Regions from separate parts of the Erwinia sp. L03-1 genome, predicted to be linked through region 3. Evidence: predicted binding sites of a transcription regulator. Region 3 holds the regulator's gene; each other region holds the start of a gene.
The links. The regulator LexA, encoded in region 3, represses DNA repair genes until DNA is damaged. The targets are predictions, from matches to a motif close to TNCTGTATGTACATACAGNA.
Positions count from the first base shown of each region.

Region 1: the regulator LexA is predicted to act here: its motif matches at 1,623-1,642, upstream of AC4PCC_RS09330 (YebG family protein).
Region 2: the regulator LexA is predicted to act here: its motif matches at 1,768-1,787, upstream of AC4PCC_RS13490 (DNA translocase FtsK 4TM domain-containing protein).

Region 1 is NZ_CM178762.1:2,020,444-2,023,671, forward strand. It holds gene AC4PCC_RS09320 (hypothetical protein) at 1-212, shown strand, start outside; gene purT (formate-dependent phosphoribosylglycinamide formyltransferase) at 342-1,520, opposite strand; gene AC4PCC_RS09330 (YebG family protein) at 1,659-2,084, shown strand; gene AC4PCC_RS09335 (sugar phosphate isomerase/epimerase family protein) at 2,219-3,046, opposite strand.
Region 2 is NZ_CM178762.1:2,923,779-2,927,006, reverse strand. It holds gene trxB (thioredoxin-disulfide reductase) at 1-713, opposite strand, end outside; gene lrp (leucine-responsive transcriptional regulator Lrp) at 1,235-1,729, shown strand; gene AC4PCC_RS13490 (DNA translocase FtsK 4TM domain-containing protein) at 1,849-3,228, shown strand, end outside.
Region 3 is NZ_CM178762.1:4,316,232-4,319,459, reverse strand. It holds gene plsB (glycerol-3-phosphate 1-O-acyltransferase PlsB) at 1-1,145, opposite strand, end outside; gene AC4PCC_RS19815 (diacylglycerol kinase) at 1,274-1,642, shown strand; gene lexA (transcriptional repressor LexA) at 1,750-2,358, shown strand; partial or broken gene AC4PCC_RS19805 (MATE family efflux transporter) at 2,496-3,228, shown strand, end outside.

The DNA.
Region 1 (3,228 bases), 2.3 Mb from region 3:
ATCTGTTCCTGGCCCGCCCGGCCCCGGAAACGGTGTTATACAGCCAGGTGCAGAAGCGCAGTTACGCGGCGCTTACCCTGCAAGAACGGGTCTTGAGAAACGGACTGATCACGGGTGGTGATAACCTGCCGGCTGAACCGAAAAAAATCACCACGCTATCCGGGGATAAACTTTATTCCAGCAAGGGGATCACGCGACATCCCTACGGCTAAGTTTATTACGGTGACACCAGAATTTATTAAGGGGAAATATATCCTTACGGCAACTGGTGACAAAATAAAAAAAGCATCCGCGCAGGATCCTTTTTTTTTACCACAGCATCATAGCTGCTAATCGAGGTCTTAGCCGCTAACCTTAATGCCTGCCGCACAGGCGACAGCGCGCTGAACGGCATCGTCGCTATCCTGACCCGTCGCCAGCGCGACGCCCAGTCTGCGCTTACCCTGAATCTCAGGCTTACCGAACAGGCGGATCTGCAAACCGGCCCCCAGTACCGCGCCGAGATTTGCAAACCGCACATTATCGCTCTCCAGCTCGGGAAGGATCACTGCAGAGGCCGCGCAGCCATACTGGCGGATCCCGCCAATCGGCAGGCCGAGGAAGGCGCGAACGTGCAGGGCGAATTCGGAGAGATCCTGAGAAATCAACGTCACCATGCCGGTATCGTGTGGCCGCGGTGACACTTCGCTGAATACCACCTCATCGCCGCACACAAACAGCTCCACGCCAAACAGGCCGTGGCCGCCAAGGGCGCTAACCACTTTTTCGGCTATCTGCTGCGCGCGCTGCAAGGCCAGATCGCTCATCTGCTGCGGCTGCCAGGACTCACGGTAGTCGCCGTCTTCCTGACGGTGGCCAATGGGGGCGCAAAAATGGATGCCGTCAACCGCGCTCACGGTCAAAAGGGTGATTTCAAAATCGAACTTAACCACGCCTTCCACGATGACGCGTCCGGCACCCGCCCGTCCACCCTGTTGCGCATACTGCCAGGCAGCGCCCAATTGTGAGGCATCGCGGATAAAACTCTGACCTTTACCCGATGAGCTCATTACCGGCTTAATGATGCACGGGAAGCCAATTTCATCGGCGGCCTGCAAAAAAGCGGCTTCACTGTCGGCAAAACGATAGGAAGAGGTGGGTAAGCTGAGCTCCTCCGCAGCCAGGCGACGAATACCTTCACGGTTCATCGTCAGACGCGCCGCGCGGGCGGTTGGCACCACATGCTGACCCTGTTTCTCCAGCTCAACCAGCATATCCGTGGCGATGGCTTCAATTTCCGGCACGATATAGTCAGGGCGCTCCAGCGCAACGAGTGATTTTAGCGCCTCGCCGTCCAGCATATTGATCACATGGCTACGATGGGCCACGTGCATTGCGGGCGCATCGGCGTAGCGATCGACGGCAATCACCTCGACGCCAAGACGCTGGCATTCCAGCGCGACTTCCTTACCCAGTTCACCTGATCCTAACAGCATTACGCGGGTTGCGGCAGGGCGCAGCGCGGTTCCGAGAGTGGTCATAGTTGCTACCTGATTAGAGGAAAAAAACGCGCGCAGTATAAACGAAAACGTTTGCGTATTCATCTGCTTTTCCGGGCTTGAGCTAAAAATAGCCTGCTGCTATACTGTATAAAAATACAGTTAAATGAGGTGAGCGGAATGGCTGTTGAGATAAAATACGTTGTCGTTAGAAAAGGTGAGGAAAAGATGACATTCGCCAGTAAAAAAGACGCGGACGCCTACGATAAAATGCTTGATATGGCTGAAGTCTTCAGCGACTGGCTGAGTGAAGGGCCGGTGGCGCTTGATGAGCAGCAGCGTGAAGCCTTTGGCCTGTTCCTGGCAGAGAACAAGGATGCCGTACAGCATATTGTGAAGACCAGCAAAATGCCGGAAGGGGCAAAAGCAGAGGCGAATCACGCTTCTGCCCGCACAGAGGCTGATAGCGCTGACCCTGTTGAAGTGAGTGAGCAGCAGCCTGCAGACGTGCAGGCATCCGCGGATGAACTGGATGAAGAAACCGCTGAGGGTGCATCCGCTAACGCGAGCAAACGTAAGTCTGCCCGTACGCCAAAAGCGGCATAACGGTCAGTCGCCCCAGCGGCAGGCCGGGGCGAATAATCATACGAGGTCGTACGGCGAACCAACCGGCATCGGAAGGGGTTTGCAGCCGTTATGCTACCCTAAGCGGTTACGCGACCCGCCGGGCTGAGCGGGTTTTACTGGCCCCGCTGGGCAATACAGCGTTTCAGGGCGTGCATCGCCTCTTTCGCAACGTCATCAGGAGCCTGCTGGTGGTAGCTGTCGTTAAAGACCTCCAGTCCAAGCGGGCCTGCATAACCCTGAGTTTCCAGGTAGTCCAGCAGCGTGTAGAGCGGGAAATTTCCCTGGCCAGGCAGCAGTCGGCTGTGGCGGGCGGTATCTATCAGCTGGTCCTGCCCGGGTAGGGTGCTAAGATCTGAAAGCTGGACGAGGAAAATCTTTTCCATCGGGATCCCCGCAAGATCGGCAATGGTACGGTTGCGGGCAAAGATATGAAACGCATCGACGACCAGCCCGAGGTTGGGCGCATTGATTCGCTGCACCATCTGCCATGCCTGAACGGTGGTATTGATATGCGTGCTCCACGCCATCGCTTCAAACGCCACGCGCAGTCCACGTTTATCTGCCTCCTTCACCAGCCAGCGCAGGTCATCTTCTTCCCGATGGGCCACGCAGGCATGATGCGTAGATGCCGGGGTGAGTAGCGTGGTTGCGCCCAGGCTTACGGCCGTATCCAGCATCTCAAGGGCCAGCTTACGCTTATCCTCGCGCTCGTCGTCCGGCGCGCCGTCAAAATCCAGCAGCACCTGGTAATCCGTCAGAGAAAGTTTTTGTTCCCGGGTAAACGTCCCTACGTCCTGTGCATTGCCCTTCGCGTCTTCCACGTCCTGACGCCAAAGCTCAACCTGCTGAAAGCCAGCTTTAGACGCAGCAATCAGCTTATCTTCAGGCGTGCCTCCCAGCAAAACGGTGTTGATAAACAGTGGGTTATTACTAAAGCGCATATCTGCTCCCTTTTAAAAATGTGCAGTAAAATCTGCGGGCCGTCGTCAGGCCTCGCATCTGCCTGATACCGCCCTGGCGAGGGTCTGAGGTTGCTGGCAGAGTAATGAGTATAGTCATCGCTTCAGAACGTGCTTCAGATCACACTTTATCGTTACCTGGCATTCATCGCAGCAACATGCCA
Region 2 (3,228 bases), 1.4 Mb from region 3:
GCGACCTGCAACTCTTCCGTTTTTTCAACGTCATCCGTGGCGCGCAGGCGCAGCGAGCTAACGCCCATCTGATCGCCCAACACCTCATCCAGCGTGCGATGCGTATGCAGAACGATATTGCCGGTGCGGACTTTCTCCATCAGACGGTCGATTAGGATCTTCTCTGCGCGAAAGCTGTCACGTCGATGGATCAGATGAACTTCAGCGGCGATATTCGCCAGGTAGAGTGCTTCTTCAACCGCTGTATTACCGCCGCCGATGACCGCAACTTTCTGGTTACGGTAGAAGAAACCATCACAGGTTGCACAGGCTGACACGCCGCGTCCTTTGAACGCGTCTTCTGACGGCAGGCCCAGATAGCGGGCGGAAGCGCCGGTGGCGATAATCAACGCGTCAGCCGTGTATTCACCGCTGTCGCCGGTCAGACGGAAGGGACGGTTTTGCAGGTCGACGGTATGGATATGATCGAAAATAATTTCCGTATTAAACTTTTCGGCATGTTCCTGCATGCGCTCCATCAGCAGCGGGCCGGTCAGACCGTGGGGATCGCCGGGCCAGTTTTCCACTTCAGTGGTGGTGGTCAGCTGACCGCCTTTTTCTAAACCGGTAATTAATACCGGGTTCAGGTTCGCTCGCGCAGCATACACCGCAGCGGTGTAGCCTGCCGGGCCGGAACCCAGGATAAGTAATTTACTGTGTTTGGCCGTGCTCATAAGCCCCTCTTTTTTTAACTGGCAAACTTTTTCCGATTGTAGGGAATTTAGCGCAGCAAAAAAAGCGTTCTGCAATTTTGTTAACAATAGATGTAAAAGCTTTAACCATTCAGGCTGCGCCATTATCGGGAGCACTGCCCCAAAATGGGGCACCGAAGGCCATTTTGTGGTGCAGAAAGACAGAAATATTCATTTAAAAACAGTCATGCAGTCACGCGTTTGGCATGTTGTACTGATTTTAGTTGTTTTACTTTGACAATCGGCTGGTCTTTTGCGAAAACAGTAATGGAAGCAGAGGGTATTCTGGCCGACGGAACCGGGTTTATCCCGTGTTTTAGCCGTTACCGGATAAACTCAGTCTGTCATTGGTCATGACGCATGGTGTGGACAGACAGCATGCGTCATACGGATGGGCGTTTTAAAATCGCAACAGGCGCCAGACTTCACTTAAACAACTCTGTAACAGCGGCATTGTTCAGGGTATGGCAGGTAAAGGGAAGGCATTAAGAGAGACAATAATAATGGTAGACAATAAAAAACGACCGGGTAAAGACCTCGACAGAATCGACCGCAACATTTTAAATGAACTGCAGAAAGATGGCCGAATTTCAAACGTCGAGTTGTCTAAACGCGTGGGGCTATCGCCGACGCCATGCCTTGAGCGTGTTCGTCGTCTGGAAAGGCAGGGATTTATTCTGGGCTACACCGCTCAGCTCAATCCCCACTACCTGGATGCCTCGCTGCTGGTATTTGTTGAGATTACTCTGAATCGTGGTGCGCCTGACGTATTCGAACAATTTAACGCCGCCGTACAAAAACTTGAGGAAACTCAAGAGTGTCATCTTGTTTCCGGCGATTTCGACTATCTGTTGAAAACGCGTGTGCCCGATATGTCAGCCTACCGTAAATTGCTGGGTGAAACCCTGCTACGCCTGCCGGGCGTGAACGATACGCGGACCTACGTGGTGATGGAAGAAGTGAAACAAAGTAACCGCCTGGTCATTAAGACGCGGTAACACAGGGCAGGTGCAAATTCTGTCGGATTTGGGTACACTCCTGTGAATTCATACAGGTTCAGCGTCGGGCTTGCCCGGCGTTTTTTCCTTCATAGTTTACGGGCACCTGGAGAGAACTCTTGAGCCAGGAATACACAGAAGATAAAGAAGTTTCCCTGCAACCTCTGAGCAGCGGGCGTCGCCTGCTGGAAGCGTTGCTGATTATTGTCGCTCTTTTCGCCGTCTACCTGATGGTTGCGCTGGTGAGCTTCAATCCCTCCGATCCCAGCTGGTCACAGACCGCCTGGCATGAACCTATCCATAATCTGGGCGGCGGTATTGGCGCATGGCTTGCGGATACGCTGTTCTTTATTTTCGGCGTAATGGCCTACGCCATCCCGCCGGTGATACTGGGCCTGTGCTGGATAACCTTTAGTCAGCGCCACTCTCAGGACTATATTGACTATTTTGCGGTCGGCCTGCGCTTGATTGGCGTGCTGGCGCTGGTGATCACCACCTGCGGCCTGGCAGCGCTTAACGCGGATGATATCTGGTACTTTGCCTCCGGTGGGGTCATTGGCAGCCTGATTGTCAATGCAATGGCGCCCTGGTTCAACGGCGCTACCGGCACGTTGACGCTGCTCTGCATCTGGGCAGCTGGGTTAACGCTCTATACCGGATGGTCATGGCTCACTATTGCCGAGAAAATTGGCGGCGTGGTGATGGGCGTGCTGACGTTCGCCAGCAATCGTTCTCGTGACGATCGCCGCTGGCATGAAGACGACTATGATGACGAAGACGCGGAGGAAGCGTCATCAGTCGCTGCCCACTCACCAGCCGATCGACATGACGACGTGCTGCTGGGTTCCGCTGGCCGCCAGCCATCCGGCCATGATGACGACGTGCTGCTGGGTTCTTCTGCCCGCCAGCCATCCGGCCATGACGACGACGTGCTGCTGGGTTCCGCTGCCCGTCAGCCATCCGGTCATAATGATGACGATGTGCTGCTGGCTTCTGCTGCCCGTCAGCCATCTGGCCATAATGATGACGACGCGCTGCTGGGTTCCGCTGCCCGTCAGACGTCCGTGCGAAATGATAACAATGCGCAGCTGGCTTCGACCGCAGCAGTAGCATCCGGTGCAGTAGCTGCTGCTGGGTCTACAGGCGCCGCGACCTTTGCGCCTGTAAGAGAGGGCGCGTCCTTATACGACACAGGTTCTGCCTCTGCTGCACAGGCAGAACCTGATCCAGAACTTTATCGCTTCGAGGTTCCGGCCGACACCCCAGCACCTTCAAGACCGGTAATGGATGAAGACGATGGGCCGCAGATGGGTAACTGGCGTGAGGCTTCCTCTTCTTCACCCTTTGAGTTCACGGCCTCACCTGCCGTCCAGCCCGCTGATATCGCTGCTGGCCCGGCGGCGAATAATGCTGCGCCGCTGGCTACAACGGCAGCTTCGGCGGCAGCATTTATGCCCGGCTTTAGTGCCACCAGCGAGGGTCGCAATCCGCAGGTGAAG
Region 3 (3,228 bases):
TCGACCGAGTAGCCGCGGGTGAACAGCTCGCCCAGATACTCGCGGAATACCGTGGAGTAGAGTTTGTTGCCTTTAAAGGTACGGCGGATAAAGAACGCGCCAAGGCGGCGGAATATCGGCCCGGCAGGCCAGAAGTTCAGATTGATCCCGGCAGCAATGTGCGGCGGCACCAGCCCCTGATGATAGAGCACGTAGGAGAGCAGCAGATAATCCATATGGCTGCGATGGCAGGGAACATAGACTATCTCGTGTCCATCCTGCGCCAGCTGGCGTACGCGCTCGCCGCCGTTAACGTTAATACCCTGATAAAGCTTGCTCCACGTCCAGCCCATAATGCGGTCGGTCAGGCGTATGGCTTCATAAGAGAAGTCGGCGGCAATCTCCTCCATCAGCTCAACGGCATTCTGCTGAGCCTTTTCAAAGGGGATTTTTTTGCTGCGCGCTTCGTCCTCTACTGCTTTAGCAATCGCCCTGGACTGCAGGAGCCTGTTGAACAGGTCCTGGCGAACGGGCAGGCGCGGTCCAACGGCGGCCAGGCGCTGGCGGGCAAAATGCATGCGCGCCACGCGAGCCAGCTTCTGAGCAATGGTTTTATCGGTGCCGTGCTCCGTTGCCATGCGCCGCAGGGAGAGCATCGGCGAAAAGCGCACGAAGCTGTCACGGCCCAGCCACAGTACGGCGAAGAACTTTTGAATGCCGTTAAGCACGCGAAGATGGGGCTGACTCTCGCCCTGAACCTCACGGCCAGGGGCGCGGCCAAACATCACCGATACCGGGACCATCTGCACGTCCAGCAGCGGGTTGCTGCGGTGCAGATCCAGATATTCGTGAAACAGCTTTACCGATTCAATATTCGGCACAAAATAGGGGAATACGCGCGGACCGTCATGAATAAAGACATGGCGGGGCAGCACTGTCCCATCGATTTCCAGCGGATCTAAGGGATCGGGGAGATCCTGTTTGCGACACTGTTCACGTAGCGCGAGCAGATCGGCCTTTGAATCGTAAGGCAGCACATACATAATAGGGCGCGACGTATCAAGCCCCAGTTCAGCGACCGGCTCGGCGGGGATCGCCTTACTCTTTAGCAAGAATTTAACCGGTAAATTCAATAGGTTATAATATAAATTACGCCAACCTGACATAGACAACATGAAGCCTCTTGTTAGCAAAGCGCGGCAAGCATACCAGAAAGCGCCAGTGAGATCTGTGGTGTTGCAAAATGTGCGCCACCCAGACATTGACGTTAAACAGTTCAAAGGGTTCCCTCATTATGACAAATAACGTCACCGGATTGACCAGAATTATCAAGGCCGCAGGTTATTCGTGGCAGGGACTGCGTGCGGCATGGCAAAACGAGGCGGCTTTTCGTCAGGAAGCCATTGTGGCGCTTGTCGCCATCGTGCTGGCCTGCTGGCTGGACGTGACGCCGATAACCCGGGTGCTGCTGATCGGTTCGGTGGTGCTGGTGGTCGTGGTTGAACTGCTTAACAGCGCCATAGAAGCGATAGTGGACCGCATCGGCAGTGAGCGGCACCCGCTGGCAGGCCGCGCAAAGGATATGGGTTCAGCGGCAGTGCTGCTGACTATTCTCATGGCGATGACCACCTGGCTGATGTTGTTAGTGCCACATATGCGATAGACGTTCCAGAATCAGACAAACTGCTGTTTTTTGTCCATCTTTAGGTTTTCATTGCGCAAATACCTGTATATACTCACAGTCGACTGTATAAACAACCAGGGGGCGGGATGAAAGCACTAACGGTAAGACAGCAACAGGTTTATGACCTGATACGCGCCCATATTAACCAGACCGGCATGCCGCCAACGCGGGCAGAAATTGCCGCACAGCTTGGCTTCCGCTCCCCAAATGCGGCGGAAGAACATCTCAAGGCACTGGCACGTAAAGGCGTAATTGAGATTGTGTCCGGTGCCTCGCGCGGCATTCGACTGATGATGGAAGACGAAGAAGGCCTGCCGCTGATTGGCCGCGTCGCCGCCGGTGAGCCGCTGCTGGCCCAGGAACATATCGAAGGCCACTACAAGGTTGACCCAGGTTTGTTTAAACCCAGCGCCGACTTCCTGCTGCGCGTGAGTGGCATGTCGATGAAAGATATTGGCATTATGGATGGCGATCTTCTGGCGGTGCACAAAACCCAGGAAGTGCGTAACGGCCAGGTTGTGGTTGCACGTATTGATGATGAAGTTACCGTCAAACGGCTGAAAAAGCAGGGCAACACGGTCCATCTTCTGCCTGAAAACAGCGATTTCGAGCCGATCGTCGTCGATCTTCGCCAGCAGACCCTGTCGATTGAAGGTCTTGCCGTGGGTGTGATCCGTAACGGTAACTGGGTTTGATAACCGTTTTATCCGTTCTAACTGACTGTTAACTGACGCGCCGCTTCGCCAGCGCGTCAGTTTATCGTTGGCTACCACTCAGCAGACGATGTGTATGACAGTGACTTGCGCAGACACCCGTCGCGCAGTGGGTACCGATGCGATTTCTAAACGCTGCTGACAAAAGCCTCTGGCGGCTTGCGCTGCCGATGATCCTCTCAAATATTACCGTGCCGCTGCTGGGGCTGGTCGATACCGCTGTCATTGGCCACCTCGATAAGCCTGTCTATCTTGCGGGCGTTGCGATCGGCACCACCATCACCAGCTTCCTGTTTATGCTGCTGCTTTTTCTGCGCATGAGCACCACCGGACTGACCGCTCAGGCTTTCGGTGCCGGGTGACAAAGCTGCGCTTGCACGCGCGCTTATGCAGCCTCTCTGCATTGCGCTGGCGGGCGGACTGGCTTTTATCGCCCTGCAATCCCCTCTTACGCATCTGGCGCTGACGCTGGTCGGCGGCGATCCTGACGTGCAGTACCAGGCATCACTGTTTATGCATATCCGCTGGCTCAGCGCGCCTGCCACGCTGGCGAATCTTGTGCTGCTGATATGGCACGCGGCATGCCGTCAGGCGGGATGGGTCGCGCTGTTTTTCTCACTGCTCTATGCCTTTGCCGGGCCTTATATTGTCGCACTGCTTACCTCGATCCCTGCTTTACAGCAGCAGGCGGATCGCTACCTGATTTGGCAGGTCCTTCTGCCGGTATGCGGCGTCTGGTGTTACCTGCTGGATGGCATGTTTATCGGTGCAACCCGCGCCGCAGAGATGCGTAACAGCATGGCACTGGCGGCGCTGGGTTATGGCCTGACCCTGATTACCGTTCCGGTGCTG